Regions from separate parts of the Parabacteroides sp. D25 genome, predicted to be linked through region 2. Evidence: riboswitches for the same ligand, from Rfam matches in the RefSeq annotation. Region 2 holds a riboswitch; each other region holds the start of a gene.
What was found. Region 2 has a riboswitch for thiamine pyrophosphate ahead of thiD (bifunctional hydroxymethylpyrimidine kinase/phosphomethylpyrimidine kinase). Riboswitches for the same ligand answer to the same signal wherever they lie in the genome.
Positions count from the first base shown of each region.

Region 1 (5,909 bases), on a different contig from region 2:
CTGTGCTTGTTCGGGCACGAAGTGGACGGAGGTGGAGAAAGATTCTATCCGTATCGTTACCCAGCAAGAAGGAGCTGTATTAGGATATTCCGCCAATTCGGGGGTGAGACTTCTTACTGTTGACGGATATGCCTTCAAAGATCTGAATCGGAACGGGCGGCTTGATCCGTATGAGGATTGGCGTCTTACGCCCGAGGAACGTGCCGTTGATTTGGCCGGACAGTATCTACAGAGGAAATCGCCGGATTGATGCTTTATAGCGCCCATCAATCTATCCCCGGTGCCTCGAAAGGGTTTGGAACTTCTACCTACAATGGCAAATCTTTTGATGAGAGTGGAGCCCAGCCATCCGATCTTTCCGATGCGCAGCGTAAATTCCTCACCGAGGATAATGTTCGTCATGTATTGGTTACGAGAGTGCAAAGCCCGAAAGTGGCGGCTCGCTGGAATAATAATGCGCAAGCTTTAGTAGAGGGTATCGGTCATGGTATCTTACGGTCGTTGATAATCCCGATGAGGCGGATTTCGCCATCGTCTTTATGACGAGCCCGAACAGTGGTACGGGGTATGATAAATCCGATTGTGAGAAAGGTGGAAACGGTTATATGCCTATCAGTTTACAGTATAATGATTATACCGCTACCTATGCCCGTAACCCAAGTTTGGCGGGGGGAGATCCGTTTGAGAATTTCACGAACCGTTCTTATAAAGGTAAGTCCGTGAAAACAGCTAATAAGCAGGATATGCTTTCTGTTTTGGAGACAAAGGCTAAAATGAAAGGTAAGCCTGTAATCGTATCTTTGGAGATGGATAAGCCTACGATTATGTCCGAGTTCGAGGGTTCGGCGGATGCCATTCTGGTGAACTTCGGTGTACAAAACCAAGCGGTCTTGGATATCATCAGTGGAAAAGCCGAGCCTTCCGCTTTGTTGCCTTTGCAGATGCCGGCAGATATGCGTATCGTGGAGGAGCAATTCGAAGATGTTCCCCGGGATATGAAATGCTATACGGATAGCGAGGGCCATCTGTATGATTTCGCTTTTTGTATGAATTGGAAAGGCGTTATCGATTATGAGCGAGTGACTAAATATAAATAGAGTAAATTACATTTTTGTGTTTTTGTGGCTACGGTATCTATATATAATGCCTAAATTTGCATGGTAATATTATTAAGTGCAGACCATGAAAATTATGACATTGCAGGGAACGGACAAATTGTTATATGAACTTGTCGCACCTTTGGTCATGAATCCAGCCATTTTGCGACAAAATAACAATTACCCTTTTAAAACATCTCGTAGCCACGTTTGGTATATAGCCTTTCATGAAACAGCTGTTGTTGGTTTTATGCCTGTAAAAAAAGGACATCTCTATTACTCTATAGACAATTATTTCGTGAGTGGTGATGATCCTTCGGTATTGAGTGAACTTCTTGAAGAAGTCATAAAGGATTTTTCATCTCAAGCTTCACTTATGGCTGTTGTGCATAAACGTCATGTAAAAGTGTTCTCACAAAAAAAGTTCCAGACATGTGTTGAGTGGAAAAATTATGATAAAATGCATTATTTACCGGAGGTAGAGTCATGATGCGAAGAATGGATGTGTACGAGGCGACAGAGAAAAGATTGAAGATCATTTTTGATTATTTCGATTACGTATACGTCTCTTTTTCCGGCGGAAAGGATAGTGGTGTACTGTTGAATTTGTGTGTAGATTATATTCGTAGATACGCTCCGGGACGAAAATTAGGTGTATTTCATATGGATTATGAGGTTCAATACAGCCAGACGACCGAATATGTGGAAAAGGTTTATGCCGCTAATTCCGATATCCTTGATATTTATCATTGTTGTGTTCCTTTTAAAGTCCAGACATGTACATCTATGTTTCAACAATATTGGAGACCTTGGAGCGAGGAGTACCGGGATATCTGGGTTCGAGAGATGCCCCATTCATGTCTCCGGGCGAAAGACTTTGACTTTTTCAAGGAGGACATGTGGGATTATGATTTTCAGAATATGTTCCCTTTTTGGTTGTATCAACGGAAAATGGGCCGGCGTATATGTTGCCTTGTTGGTATCCGTACCCAAGAGAGTTTTAATAGGTGGCGGGCCATACATAGTGATAAGAATTACAGAAAACTAGCTAATTATAAATGGACTCGCAGAATGAATTATTCTATATATAACGCATATCCTATTTATGATTGGAAAACTCAGGATATCTGGATAGCGAACGGAAAGTTCGGTTGGACATATAATCATTTGTATGATTTGTATTATCAAGCAGGGGTGCCTTTGTCCCGGCAACGTGTGGCGAGCCCATTCATATCCCAAGCGATATCCACACTGTTCATTTACAAAGTTGTCGATCCCGACATGTGGGGGAGGATGGTTGGACGTGTAAACGGTGTTGGCTTTGCCGGTATATATGGGAATACCTCCGCTATGGGATGGAGGGCTATCAAGTGCCCAGCCGGGTTCTCTTGGGAGAAATATATGTATTTTCTCCTAAATACTTTACCCGAAGAAACTCGTGAGAACTATTTGAATAAGTTAAGAGTCAGCCGTAAATTCTGGAGAGAAAAAGGAGGATGCCTCAGTGAGGAGACTATCGCTAAGTTACGGGCGGCTAATATTCCTATCATTGTGGAAGAATGTACCGCTTACCATACGGATAAGAAACCGGTACGGATGGAGTATATCGATGATATCAATATACCTGAGTTTAAAGAAATCCCTACTTACAAACGTATGTGTGTTTGTATTTTGAAAAACGATCATACATGTAAGTATATGGGTTTTTCCCAGACAAAACGAGAAAGGGATATGAGAAAAGAAGTAATGGACAAATATAATTTTTATAAGCATGGGAAACTTTGTTAGTCCGGCATATGGTGTTAGGGCTGTCCCTATAGAAAAAATTGTAGCCAACAGCTATAACCCTAATATCATGGCACCACCGGAAATGCGATTATTGGAACTTTCCATTTGGGAGGATGGCTATACGATGCCTTGCGTCTGTTATTATCTTGAAGAGGATGATTTATATGAGATAGTAGATGGTTATCATCGTTATCTGGTTATGAAGCAATCTCAAAGGATTTATGATCGTGAGAAAGGAATGTTGCCAGTAACGGTGATTGAGAAAGATATTTCAAACCGAATGGCTTCAACCATTCGCCATAACAGGGCTCGAGGGATGCACAACTTGGAACTTATGACGGAGATTGTTACGGAGTTGGTCAAATCTGGGATGTCTGATAAGTGGATCATGCGTAATATTGGAATGGATAAAAATGAGTTACTTCGGTTCAAGCAGATTTCGGGATTAGCTGAATTATTCCGGGATAAAGAATTCGGTTGGTCTGATGACTGGTCGGAAGAAGACTAAACTTTTTACATTTTGTTTGGCTGAGCGTTTTTTGCCTTTTATGGCTCTGTTGAGTACATATATACTAATTTTTTGTACATTTGCCCCCGACTTTTCACATAGGGGTGCCCGAGTCATACGGGCTGAGATTATACCCATCGAACCTGATCCGGGTAATGCCGGCGAAGGGAAAATAAGGTAGAACTAGGAAATAAAGGGGGCGTTACCTCTATGTGCTCCCTGATGTTTAAACTTTAATTAGTTATTAAGATGGAACAGATTGTTTCAAGTGGAATCATTGACTCTTACTTCGAGAAGTTGAAGAGCAACTTGTCTGTGGATGTAGCGATCGTGGGAGGGGGACCTTCCGGTATCGTGGCCGCTTATTTCTTGGCGAAAGCCGGTAAGAAGGTGGCGTTGTTTGATCGTAAGCTGGCTCCCGGTGGAGGTATGTGGGGCGGCGCTATGATGTTCAACGATATCGTGGTGCAGGAAGAGGCTATGCCGATTATCAAGGAATTGGGCGTAAGTTATAAGGAGGGTGCTAACGGCACGTATATCATGGATTCGGTACATACCACTTCCGCTTTGATTTATCAGGCGACGAAGGCGGGCGCTACGATCTTTAACTGCTATTCGGTAGAGGACGTGGTGTTTCATAACGATGCCGTAGCTGGTGTGGTAGTGAACTGGGCTCCGGTAATCCGTGAGGGGATGCACGTGGATCCGTTGACGATCATGGCAAAGGCTGTCTTGGAAGGTACGGGGCATGATTGCGAGATCGCCCGTGTGGTAGCCCGTAAGAATGATATCCAATTGAATACACCGACCGGAGGCGTGATCGGCGAGCGTTCCTTGAATGTGGAGCTGGGTGAGCAGACGACGGTGGAGAACACGAAGGAGATCTACCCGGGATTATTCGTTTCCGGTATGGCCGCTAACGGCGTAAGCGGTAGCTTCCGTATGGGACCGATCTTTGGCGGCATGCTGATGAGCGGCAAGAAGGCGGCTGAGTTGATCTGCGAAAAGCTTGGGAATTGAAAATTGAGAATTGAGAATTGAAAATTATTGATTGTTGTATCTTTAATTTTCAATTCTCAATTCCCAACGGTTTTTCCTTGTCTCAAGAATAAGAATCCCGTTATGATCAACGCCGTGGATAATCCCGTATAGAATACGGAAATGAAAGAATTCGGCAGTAAATGGAACGTGCGGATCGTGATCCCGAAAGCGATCATGAAGATCATGATAATCCAACCTTTCACGTCGAAGAAAGAGAACGGGCAATGTTTCCCGTTTTTCCGGGAGATCCGTTCGGAATGTTTATAGAAAAGCCGTTTAAAGACCAAATTGAAGAAAAGTAAGAAAACGATGGTCGCTTCTCCGATCTTGAATAACCAATAATGGGTATCGTTTAACCATGTGACGATACCGATGCGTAAGATATTGATACCGGCGAAAATCCATACGCAACCGGCGGTATATAATAATACCTTTTTATTTACTCCAAACTTCATCTATCTTTTTATTTACCGCAAACTTACAACATTCATGTAAAAAACGGAAAAATATCCTTATCTTTGTGCCATGCGTGAGAAAATGAAACAGAGGGTTGTACAATACGTGGTGCTGATGGCCGGCATCTTGGCATTGCTTTCTGTGGTTATCCCTCACCATCATCACCGGGACGGGATGCCTTGTTATCAATCCTTGACCGCGGAGCAAGCGCATGGCGATAAAAGCACTGATACGCATGATTGCGGTTGCGACGGGCATAACTTGGCCTATTTCAGTACGCATATTTCTCATTTTATGGATGGAGATGTGGATATACATCTGATGCCGTTACTCGTTTTATTTGATTACATTTATCCACCTGAACTGGCGTTTTGCGGACAGCTCCTTGATCACGAGAACGCCCCCTACATTGAGTCGCTGCACGATACTTGGATAGTGAGTGCCTCGGGACTTCGTGCCCCTCCTATGTCTTGATACCTCGTTTGTGAGAGCGGGTGAGGACAGACTTGCCCCTATCTATTTATTATTAACGATATCAAGATTTTTTACACAATGAAGAAAATATATTTGGTAGGTGCGATGTGCGCTTACCTGTTTGCCGGTTGTGCGGGAAATGCGTCGCAAGCCGGACACGATGAGCATAATCATGAATTAGAGGCTCACGATCATGATCATGAGGGACATGAACACGAAGGCCATGACCATGAGCATGAGGCCGGTGGTACCCATCCCGGCGAGATTGTCTTTAAGAAAGCCTTAGCCGAGGCCGTTGGTTTGCAGACCGTAATGGTTAATCCCGCTCCTTTCACGGATGTGATTAAGACGAGCGGACGAGTGATGGCGGCGCAAGGGGAGGAGTCCGTGATCGTCGCTACCGTTCCCGGCGTGATCTCGTTTGGTAGCTTGCCGTTCGTGGATGGTACGGCGGTACGCAAGGGACAGGCCGTGTTGAGTATCGCTTCCAACGCCCTCTCTGATGGAGACGTGGCGGCAAAGGCTAAATTCGCTTATGAGACAGC
Region 1 covers NZ_JH976500.1:347,358-353,266, forward strand. The annotation lists gene HMPREF0999_RS01315 (hypothetical protein) at 1-250, shown strand, start outside; gene HMPREF0999_RS01320 (hypothetical protein) at 250-543, shown strand; gene HMPREF0999_RS01325 (glycoside hydrolase family 3 C-terminal domain-containing protein) at 540-1,097, shown strand; gene HMPREF0999_RS01330 (hypothetical protein) at 1,183-1,587, shown strand; gene HMPREF0999_RS01335 (DUF3440 domain-containing protein) at 1,584-2,885, shown strand; gene HMPREF0999_RS01340 (IbrB-like domain-containing protein) at 2,869-3,393, shown strand; TPP riboswitch at 3,484-3,580, shown strand; gene HMPREF0999_RS01350 (sulfide-dependent adenosine diphosphate thiazole synthase) at 3,643-4,413, shown strand; gene HMPREF0999_RS01355 (hypothetical protein) at 4,470-4,889, opposite strand; gene HMPREF0999_RS01360 (DUF6769 family protein) at 4,960-5,364, shown strand; gene HMPREF0999_RS01365 (efflux RND transporter periplasmic adaptor subunit) at 5,443-5,909, shown strand, end outside.
Region 1: it holds a riboswitch for thiamine pyrophosphate, as region 2 does, so the genes downstream of both, HMPREF0999_RS01350 (sulfide-dependent adenosine diphosphate thiazole synthase) here and thiD (bifunctional hydroxymethylpyrimidine kinase/phosphomethylpyrimidine kinase) in region 2, are expected to answer to the same signal.

Region 2 (5,909 bases):
CGTCTCCGATAGAGACCGCCACGTCATATGCCTTCAGTATCTCGCAGATCTCGGCGAAATGCGTGTACAGGAAGTTTTCCTCGTTATGAAGCTGCATCCATTTGGCCATGATCGATCCGCCTCTGGATACGATCCCCGTCAGGCGAGTCGCCGTCAGCTCCACATGCTCGCGCAACAAACCCGCGTGGATCGTGAAATAATCCACGCCCTGTTCCGCCTGCTCGATCAACGTATCCCGATAGATTTCCCAAGAAAGATCCTCTACCTTACCATTCACTTTCTCCAAGGCTTGATAAATAGGAACCGTACCCATCGGAACCGGGCAGTTACGGATAATCCACTCGCGCGTCTCATGGATATGATCGCCGGTAGAGAGATCCATCAACGTGTCGCCGCCCCATTTACAACTCCATATCGCCTTCTCGATCTCCTCGTCGATACCGGAGGAAAGAGCGGAGTTACCGATATTGGTATTGATCTTTACCAAGAACTTCTTACCGATAATCATCGGCTCGGCTTCCGGGTGATTGATATTCGCCGGGATGATCGCGCGACCGGCGGCGATTTCCTTGCGGACGAACTCCGGCGTGATATACGACTTCAGTCCCAAAGCCTCGATTTGCTGGTTCTCACGAATCGCCACGTACTCCATTTCCGGAGTGATAATGCGCTTCTTCGCATAATACATCTGGGTGATATTCTTACCCTCTTTAGCCCGGAAAGGCAAGTATCGCTTGGGGAAACGCAGGGAATCCAGAGTCGCGTCCGCCAATCGCTCACGACCATAAGCGGAAGTCAATTCCGGCAATTGAACCACATCCTTACGCTTACCGTACCACTCCTCACGTATACGAGGAAGTCCTTTAGCGATATCAATCGATATCTTGGGGTCGGAATACGGGCCGCTCGTATCGTAAACGATTACCGGATTGTTCTTCTTGAAGATTCGTTCTCCATGCTCATCCAAGGTTACCGTGTCCAACAATTTAATCTTACGCATACCAACCTTGATCTTATTGATCTCGCCCGGGACATAAATCTTTTCCGAGGACGGATAGGAAATACGCATATTCTTTTTAGTAGCCATATGTATTTAGTTTAGTACTTATTGATTTCCTCTATAAACCGGCGGGTTTCCTCCACGGGATCGGGGGCATTGATAATCGCGCCCGAAACAGCGATTCCGGTTATACCCGTCTCCATCAAAGGGCCTACGTCTTCCAGCGTAATACCACCTATCGCAAAGATAGGAATATCGATGCCAGCCTCCTTGCATTGAGCGATTATTTTACGATAACCATCCAAGCCTAAGATGGGACTCAAATTCTTCTTGGTACCCGTAAAGCGATACGGCCCTAGTCCGATATACGAGGCGCCTCGTTCTACGGCCAGCCGGATATCCTCAAAAGTATTCGCCGTAGCCCCGATATAGAAGATGGCATTGGAATCTAACTTGTCTCTCAGTACTTCCCAAGCGATATCCAAGGGCATATCATTCTTACCCAGATGACAAGCCGTAGCGCCACATGTCACGGCAGCCTCCAGATCATCGTTTACGCAGAAATCCACGATTCGCTCACATTCTTCCGCGCAGATAGTGGCACATGTACGTACGGTATCCTCATAAATCCCATCCTTCATGCGCAACTGTATCCATGAGCACCCTCCTTGGATTGCCATGCTTACCTCGTCGCATTCCGTATATTTAGGCGTACGATGCGTTATAAACATCAAGCGATTGTTTCCACCAAAAGGGGGGCGTAATCCGGTTGTTCTCCGACCGACTCTTCCATTCTCATCATATCCGAAATAATAATTTAAGGCCATACTTGTAATCGTTTGAATTGTTTTATGAGTTGATCCGCAACAAGAAGGGAGGGATCGTTTCCCCAAAGGGCCCCGAGAACGGCGACACCGCCGAAGGGGATATCTTTTAATTTCGTTATTGTCCGCGGGCAGATTCCTCCCAAGGCAATCACCTTATCATCGATGATGCCCTTCGCGTTTCGCAATCCATCTAAGGAGAATCCGCTACCATATCCTTCTTTGGATATACTCTGAAAGATCGGGCTAAGGAACACATAGTCGCATACCGGTTTATACTCGATAATCTCTTCCAGACTATGGCAAGAACGACTTATACTACCTTTATATAAAGGTGGAGCTTCCGGGTTCCTCTTGTTCAAATGGATTCCTCCTAAAGCCCTTTCTTCTGCCAAGGTAAACCAATCATGAAGAACGATCCTGTCGTAATAAGCCGGAGAGATCTTATCCAATAAGCCCTCCAATTCATCACGTTTACAATCCGGTTTACGTAGATGTAAACGAGACATTCCTTCCGCGAATAGAAGTTCGATCAAAGAAGCTTCATCCGCGAAAAAATAAGGTGTAGTAATTACGACCAGCTTATTCATGATTCCATCGGATTTTATGAAGGGCAGAGGGTGAGAAGAAGTGGTTTACAGGTCCGTGCCCTTTTCCCATGCATACATTTGCCCCGTGAACGAGCGCGTTATTCATATATTCCTTGGCTAATCGTACGGCTTCCACCAATGAATGGCCGAGTGCCATATAAGCGGCGATGGCGGACGATAGCGTACAGCCCGTTCCATGGGTATTGAAGGTCTCCACTGTTGGCGAGGCCAGACAAATCGGATTATTCTCATTGATAAATAACCGATCCACCGTTTCTACTCCGGGAATATGCCCCCCTTTGATCAATATAGCGTTACATCCTTTTTCCTGCAATTTCCGGGCGGCACATAAGATATCCGCCTCGTTATTGATTTTTATACCGGAAAGATATTCCGTCTCGGGAATATTCGGAGTAAGCAGTGTCGCTTTAGGGAACAACTCATCCATGATGGTTCGGATGGCGTCATCCTCCAATAATTTACTTCCGCTCGTGGATATCATCACCGGATCTAAAATGATAGAAGTTCGTCGGAAGGAAGGTAAAGTCTCAGATACAACCTTTACGGCATCCTTGTTATGTAGCATCCCTATTTTTATGGCATCTACGATGAAGTCCTCAAGAATAGCTTCGATTTGTCCTCTCAAAATCTCGGGAGAGATCGCTTGGATCCCTCGCACCCCCTGTGTGTTTTGAGCGGTTATAGCCGTTATCGCCGAGGCTCCAAAAACACCCAGCGAGGAAAAAGTCTTAATATCCGCTTGTATTCCGGCACCACCGCCACTATCAGAGCCAGCGATCGTTAAAGCTACCGGATAACGGTACGTTTCATTTTTATCCATTTAACATTCGTTTTTCTTACGGCGGCATTACCCGCATCAAGTAGTAAGGGTATGATCTCAGCCCATATAGTATGGCACCCCTTCGATGACGCAAACTTAGTGAAAAAAATCGATATTAAGATATTTCCGGCTTTTAAACGATAATTTTAACGCAAGGTTATACTTCCATAGATCGTAGACGGGAGCCTTCTGGTTTTAGAAGGCTTCCGTCATATTCATATAAACCGCCATTCCTTTTTGGTTCGGGTCTTTGCCTACGTCTAGGCGGAAGTTCTTGCCGGGTTGCATTTGGATACGTAGGCCTACGCCGTAGTTGAATTTCCACTTATTCCAGTCTACGATAGGAGCGTTTCCGATCGTACCCGTGCCAACCCAACCTACAAAACCACACTTCGCCCAGAAATTACCGCTCTTATATTTCTCCACGCTGCCGAACATATGACGATACTCCAGAATCCCATACGCCATGGTCTTGTCACGGTACTTCCCCCAATAATATCCGCGAAGATCGAAAGGGGAACCAAATGAAGGAAGCTCCGTAAAAGGAACGTTCCCCACACCGATTTGTGTCTTGGCGATCCATGCCAAGGTGCTACGAGGACGAAATACTTGCTGGAATTGGCGGTATTCCAGTTCGAACATCTCATAATTATATGCACCGCCTAAATACTTTCCGTACACCTTGGCGATCGCGCTTAGTAACATACCGGAACTTGGGGTCGCCACATCATTTCGTGTATCGTATTGAATCAAGCCGCCGACACCGATATTGACATAATCTCGTTTGAACTTATTGAAATAAGGATCTTCGGCCATCACCGGGTTGATATCATCTGATTTGCTGAAATTAATATCAAAAAGAGGACCCGTATATAAATGAGGCCTAACTTCCCATACGAAACGGGGATATAGTTGGAAAGAACTCTTATGGAATTTCGTTGTCGAGTCGCTCTTCTCGATTTGCTCGATCGTCTCATAGCCTTTCCCGAAATAATGCGAAGGTTCGTTCCGATAACCGTAACTGATATAAATACGGAAGCGATTCTCGTTGAAGAATAAGGTACCAGCACCGGCAAAAACGAACGTCCCGTTTAAGGTGATGTTAAATCCCGCAGGGATAAACGATCGTTGGGATATCGTATCATTCTTGTTTAAGCGAAAGCTAGCCAAAACCGCGCCACCTACGCCAAAGGAGGCTTCCGGCGTGTAAGACGGTCCGCCAAGGATAGACCACCAGATCCTTTTGTTGGCCCGTATGGAGTCTTTATGTAATTGTTTATGATAACGTTGTATTTGCTTTTCGGTCATAGGCTTACCGTCCAGCATCAGCACTTCTTTCGGAATCGTGTCATTGGAAATACCTTGCGCCTTTACGGAAAAGGCGAATAGAAGGCAGGCCATATAAATTAAAAGATATCTAAACATTATTTTAATCAATATTTAGAGGGCAAAAGTACGAAATCCTCCTAATATGTATTCTTAAAGAATCCCTAATAAAAAAGAATAAACAGCTAAAAAGAAATGCTATTACAGTCTGGGGGGTGTAGAGACGTAGCGTGCGTGCTGCGTCTCTAAAGCTAAGATTGGTATAAGACCTTGCCCTCTTCGGATATTAACAGCAAGGTTAGTTCGCCGTCGGGAAGGATAGGAGCGCAATACGATTTACATTTTTGTAAAAGTAATGGGAAGAAACGATTTTGATCTTTTTCCGTAAGAAGCTCCCATAATTCACGGGCCAACGTAATCCGATTGATTGCATCTACGGTCGCCTCCTCGCATTTCGCTTCTTTCGCTACATCTTGAAGGAAGCCTTTGTTCATGACGACTTTTTTGCTGTGTGTATCCAGGAAACCTTCCGCAAGTTTCACCGCCTTGCCGATCATGATGCCTAAGATAACCTGCTTGAAACCTAAATCGGCAGCGATCTTTAGCGTCTCTCCGATAAAATTCCCGTAATGGACGAATGATTGTGGAGGCAAAGAAGCGTATAAGCTCCGAAGGTAGCGTTCACTCTTCGCCCCGGAATTAATAACCAACGTCTCGCAACCTATCGCTTTGGCGACACTGGCTTCTTTCCGTATCGAGGCGATAAAAGCGTCCGATGAGAAAGGACGCACGATTCCGGATGTCCCGATAATAGAGATTCCCCCGATAATTCCAAGTTTCGGATTGAAGGTACGTTTCGCCAACTCCTCGCCACCGGGAACCGAGACCGTGACAATAGCGACGGAATCGGGTGAGGGCAGGAGTGGAATCAGCTCTTGCCGGATCATCTTACGGGGCGTGGCGTTTATAGCCGGGCCACCGACTTTCAAGCCGAGTCCCGGAAGGGTCACGGTTCCGACTCCTTCACCTGCTTGGAAGATGACTCTTCCCGTATCGTCGCTTTCTGTTTCTTGACAATGTTCTTCTTGTGCCATTACCGTGGCACAACCGGATGCATCGGGAGATAATTGAACAGTAACCCGGATCCGGCTATGATTCGTCACGTCCGGATCATCCCCAGACTCCTTGATCACGGTACAGGTGGCGGAGGAACACCCGGCCCATTCGGTATAGGCTACCGGCAACGTTATCTGTTCTCCCGAGGGTAATGTTATCTGGCTTTCTGTTTGTTCCTTCCGTGATAATAAGGCCAATAAAGCAGCTTTTGC
Region 2 covers NZ_JH976503.1:102,070-107,978, forward strand. The annotation lists gene thiC (phosphomethylpyrimidine synthase ThiC) at 1-1,087, opposite strand, end outside; gene HMPREF0999_RS11015 (thiamine phosphate synthase) at 1,099-1,827, opposite strand; gene HMPREF0999_RS11020 (thiamine phosphate synthase) at 1,818-2,414, opposite strand; gene thiD (bifunctional hydroxymethylpyrimidine kinase/phosphomethylpyrimidine kinase) at 2,407-3,255, opposite strand; TPP riboswitch at 3,250-3,347, opposite strand; gene HMPREF0999_RS11030 (BamA/TamA family outer membrane protein) at 3,451-4,680, opposite strand; gene cbiD (cobalt-precorrin-5B (C(1))-methyltransferase CbiD) at 4,833-5,909, opposite strand, start outside.

Region 3 (5,909 bases), on a different contig from region 2:
CTCGGTCAGCTTCAATACCTTGCTTTCCAGTTCTTCCTGTTCCATCAACTCGTGCTCACGTTTCACAGCGGCGTCACGTTTATCACGACGGTATTTAGCCCCCTTATTATTCTTATTATTCTTGTTGGTCAAGCGAGCCAAAGTCTCCTTGATCTGCTTTTGAACATCCTCTTCACTAACTTCCGCTTTCACCGGCTTCTTCAAGCGAGGCTTACGGTCGTTATTCGGACGATCGTCACGATTCGGGCGCGGATAATTCGTACCCGGCGTATTATTCACGTCTACCCGATCTTTCTTGATACGTTTACGCTTCTTCTTAGCGTCACCTTCCTCACCCGGTTTAGCAGGAGCGTTCGGTTTAATCAAAGTCGGCGAATTCGGACTCTTATGAGGAGCGCCCGGACCGTTGCTATTATTACCCGGCCGATTGTTATTAAACTTTTGCTTCTCATCACGCTCTTTCCGCTTCTCCTCCTTCGTTTTCTTTTTCGGACGAGTCGATTGGTTAAGCGCATCCAAGTCAATCTTACCGGTTACCTTGATCTTTGACTCCAATTTAACCGAGTTCAAACGGAAAAGATTATCATCCTTTTCCTCGATCTTCTCTACTTCCTGTTCCGGTTTCACACTTTCCACCTTAGGTTCCGCAACAACCGGTTGCTTCTCTACGGTTTTTTCTTTTTCCACTTCCACTACTATAACTTTTTCTTCTTTTTTCTCCGTGGGAGCCTGCGCAGGCTGCGCGGGTTTAACAGGAGCTTGAGCAGCGGGAGCGGCAGGCGCTTCCTTCACTTTCGGCTCTTCCTTTACCTTAGGCTCTTCTTTCACCTTCGGCTCCTCTTTAGCCTTCGGCTCTTCCTGCTGTTTTTTATGTTGTCCACCATCCAAATCGATATGACCCTTCATTACGATCTTAGGTCTGAATTCTTCCGGTATCACTGTCTTTATTTCCGCGGTCTTCTCTTCTTTCACAGAAGGAACCTCTTTCCGCACACGATCCGCCGCAAAATTACGATCTTTCTCTGGCAGATCCTTTCCAAACTCTTTTACGAGCAAAGCATACTGTTCATCACTGATCCTCGTGTTGGGATTATCCTCAACCGAGAACCCATTCCGGTGCAGGAACTCAACCACCGTGTTGATTCCCACGTTCAATTTTCTCTGTACTTGAATTAATTTTATAGGCATATCTAACTTTGTCGTAATACTTATTCGTTACCTTCATCTTCAAATTCCGCAGATAAGATAGCTAAAAGATCGTCCACGGTCTGTTCTTCCAGATCGGCACGTTCAATAATCTCATTGCGGTCCATAGCAAGGACACTCTTCGCCGTATAGCATCCTATATTCTTCAGTGCGTCGATCACCCAGCTGTCGATCTCGTCGGAGAACTCATCCAAGTAGATATCCTCCTCGTCCGCTCCTTCGATATCACGGAATACGTCAATCGTATACTCAGTCAACATACAAGCCAACTTAATATTCAGACCGCCCTTACCGATCGCTAAAGAAACCTCCTCCGGACGTAGATAAACCTCAGCTTTCTTTTCCTCCTCATTCACACGGATAGAAGAGATCTTAGCCGGGCTTAAGGCACGCTGGATAAACAAAGAGAGATTTGAGGTGTAATTAATCACATCAATGTTCTCGTTTCTCAACTCGCGAACGATTCCGTGGATACGAGAGCCTTTCATACCTACGCAAGCGCCTACCGGATCAATACGGTCATCGTATGACTCGACAGCCACCTTGGCACGCTCTCCCGGGATGCGGGCGATCGCCTTGATCGTAATCAAGCCGTCATTAATCTCCGGAACCTCCAACTCAAACAACCGTTGCAAGAAGACCTTATCCGTACGGGAAAGAAGGATCTTCGGGTTGTTATTATAGTTATCCACACGTTGAACGATCGCACGTACGGTCTCTCCCTTACGATAGAAATCGGTCGGGATTTGCTCGGATTTCGGCAGTAGCAACTCATTACCATCGTCATCCAACAACAGGATTTCTTTCTTCCACACCTGATAAACCTCAGCGGCGATGATGTGGCCGATTTTATCCTTATACTTAGCGTACAAGCTGTCTTTCTGCAATTCAAGTATCTTTGAAGCCAAAGTTTGGCGCAAGTTTAAGATCGCACGGCGTCCGAAGTCTGCAAAATGCACCTCGTCGGTCACTTCCTCGCCCACCTCACAGTCGGCATCGATTTTACGGGCCTCCGTCAACGTAAGCTGCAAGTTCTCATCCTCCAATTCATCATCAGCCACAACCGTACGGTTTCTCCAGATCTCGAAATCACCTTTCTCAGGGTTGATAATCACGTCATAGTTCTCATCCGTGCCAAACATCTTGGCGATCACGTTACGGAACGAATCTTCCAAAACGCTAATCATCGTATCTTTATCGATATTCTTCAACTCCTTGAACTCCGCAAGGGTGTCAATCATACTGATTGTTTCCTCTTTCTTGGCCATAATCTTACTTGAATCTTATTAAGTATTTTGTATATTTTATTTCATCAAATGTATACGACTCATCCTCCACCACAGTCACCTTCCGCTTAGCGCCTTCCGGTTTCACCTTCTTCTCGACAGAGACAACCACACCGTTCTCGTCGGCAGATTTCAACACACCGGTCAGCTTCGAGCCGTTTTTCAACAGCATCTCCACCTCGTTTCCGATGTTCTTGACGTATTGGCGAAGTACCTTGAAAGGAGAAGTAATGCCGGCGGAGCCAACCTCCAGCTCATAATCCTCGACGTCACGATCCAGATGCTCCTCCAAATACCGGCTCAACTCAGCGCAATCATCAATGCTTACCGCTTCATCGTTATCAATTTCAACGACTATCAGGTTTCCCGGTTTAATCACCACGTCTACTAAATAATTGCTTGAAGAGGCTAGTTTTTCCTCTATTAATTGGCTTACCACTTTCTTTTCTATCATACACATATCTGTTAAGAACAAAAGAAGGGGACTACCCGCCCCCTCCTCAACTTCACTTAATCGCCCGCAAATATACAAAAAATCAATGAGTTCTCAAAATATCCTCATCTTTTTACAGAAAAAATTAATACGACACAAACCGGATTACTATCCATAGTAATCAGAATTAATATCTATAGAAATCCGATTTACTATTGACAGTAATATTTATTAACACTTTTATGCCTATCTTTGCTGCCGAATACGAAGGGGTGCTCGCAAAATCCTTCACGAAAGGAGCGGGCTGAGATCATACCCATAGAACCTGTACAGGTAATGCTGTCGTAGGGATTCATGCTTCTCCGATCCTTTCTATTCATCTATTTAGTTTTAAAGCAAAAAGATGAAAAGATGAAAAATGTATTGGTTATCTTGGCCGGCTCCTTACTGGCTACAACCGTCAAGGCACAAATGCCCAGTCCGGTCGACTCCTTGAAAATCTCAAAAGACGTATCTTTGGATGAAGTAGTTATTACCGCTACCAAAGTCGGGAAAGAAACCCCGGTAGCTTATAGCGACATCTCCAAACAAGAGCTAAGCAGCCGGAACAACGGGCAAGGTATCCCATTCCTTATCTCCCAATCCCCGTCTGTTATCATGACCTCGGATGCCGGAACAGGTATAGGTTACTCCGGTTTTCGTATCCGGGGTACAGACGCGAACCGTATCAATATCACGATCAATGGCGTACCGGTTAATGACTCCGAGTCTCATACCGTATTCTGGGCTAATATGGCCGATATAGCCTCCTCGGTAGAATCGATCCAGATCCAACGAGGTGCCGGAACCTCTACGAACGGAGCCGCAGCTTTTGGCGCTACGGTCGCCATGCAGACCGAGAAACCGTCCTTAAAGCCTTACGGCGAATATTCCGTATCAGCAGGTTCTTTCGGTACGCTGAAGCATACGGTAAAAGGCGGTACCGGATTACTTTACGATCATTTCGCTTTCGACGTCCGCTACTCCAATATCCGTAGCGACGGCTTTATCGATCGTGCCTCCGCCCGTATGAGCTCTTACTATGCCTCCGCCGCTTTCTATGCCGATAATACATTGATTAAATTCCAAGCCTTCGGGAACAGCGAGAAGACCTATCAAGCATGGAACGGTGTTCCGTCTTATTTACTTGACACAGATCGTAGCTATAATCCATGCGGAGAATATGAGGAAGATGGAGTGAAGAAGTTTTATAACAATCAGACGGATAATTATTGGCAACACAACTACCATTTAATGGCCAGCCAGCGTATCGGAGATTTCTGGAATATGAACCTGACCCTTCATTACACCGATGGTAACGGATATTACGAGGATTATAAATCGAAAGCCAAATTCAGCAGTTATAAACTACCGGAATATATCGATCCGGAGGGTAATACCGTAAAAAAGACGGACCTTGTGCGCCGTAAATGGCTCGACAATTATTTCTATGGAGCCGTTTATAGCGCGAACTATCAACATGACAACACCCGCCTTACGCTGGGAACCGCCGTCAACAACTATGTAGGCGACCATTTTGGCCGGGTAATGTGGACCAAAAGCGCAAACGTCTTGCCACAACCGGATTACGAATATTACCGCAATACCGGTAAGAAATTAGACTACAACGCATACGCAAAATTGACCCAACGTCTTTCCCCTCTTTTCACCGGCTATCTGGACTTACAATACCGTGGGATCCATTACACCATTAAGGGAAACGATGACAAAGCCGAGGAAGAGCTGGACATTCATAAGAACTGGAACTTCTTCAACCCGAAAGCCGGTATAAACTTCCATAACAACGGCCATAACGCATTCGTCTCTTTCTCCGTCGCAAACCGGGAACCGAACCGTGACAATTTCACGGAGGCAGGCCCCGAAGAACGTCCTACCCACGAGACCTTATATGATTACGAGGCCGGTTATAGTTTTGGTAACAACCGTTTCCGGGTTGGAGCCAATCTCTATTTCATGGATTACAACAACCAATTGATCCTGACCGGCAAGATCAGCGAGATCGGTGAGGCCCTCACTTCCAATATAAAGGATAGCTACCGAATGGGCATCGAGCTTACCGGAGGTGTACAAATCACCTCTTGGCTGAATTGGAACGCGAACGTAACCCTCAGCCAAAATAAAATCAAGCATTTCGTGGAATACGTGGATAACTGGGATACCGGAGTACAAGAGATCAACGATCTAGGTACAACGAATATCGCTTTCTCCCCAGACCTAATCGCAAACAGCATGTTCGATTTCGCTTACAAAGGATTTATCGCTAGTTTCAACTCGCAAGTAGTAGGCCGCCAATACATAGACAATTCAAGCAGCAAGGATCGTTCCATCGATCCCTACTTTATCAATAGCCTACGTATCGGTTACGCCTTCCAGCCTAAGTTCATGAAAGAAATAACCCTAGACGTGACTATCAACAACCTCTTCAACGAGAAGTACGAGACCAACGCATGGGTATACTCTTATATCGAAAACGACACACGTAAAAAGGATGACGGTTATTTCACCCAAGCCGGCACGAACGCCATGGCCAGGATCACCTTCAAATTCTAACTTAATTTTCAATTACTAAAATGGTTTGGCTAGAATACTTCGGAGTAATAACCGGTCTACTCTATCTCTTTCTAGAGATTAAACAACATAAGGCCATGTGGGTGGTGGGATTCCTCACCTCCCTCGTGTATGTATTTGTCTTCCTGTCCGCTAAGATCTATGCGGACATGGGATTGCAAACCTATTACGTAGGAATCAGCATATACGGTTTCTATCAATGGACCCGGAAGAAACATGAGATACACACGGAAAACGACAGTCTTCCCTCCGACTGTATCCTATACACCCATCTGAGCCTTCCGCTTTTCGTGGGGATTATCGGAACATTGGCCGTTGTATTCGCCATCTTATGGTATCTCCTTCATCAATTCACG
Region 3 covers NZ_JH976501.1:506,880-512,788, reverse strand. The annotation lists gene infB (translation initiation factor IF-2) at 1-1,188, opposite strand, end outside; gene nusA (transcription termination factor NusA) at 1,209-2,474, opposite strand; gene rimP (ribosome assembly cofactor RimP) at 2,479-2,946, opposite strand; TPP riboswitch at 3,184-3,294, shown strand; gene HMPREF0999_RS05565 (TonB-dependent receptor) at 3,337-5,535, shown strand; gene pnuC (nicotinamide riboside transporter PnuC) at 5,556-5,909, shown strand, end outside.
Region 3: it holds a riboswitch for thiamine pyrophosphate, as region 2 does, so the genes downstream of both, HMPREF0999_RS05565 (TonB-dependent receptor) here and thiD (bifunctional hydroxymethylpyrimidine kinase/phosphomethylpyrimidine kinase) in region 2, are expected to answer to the same signal.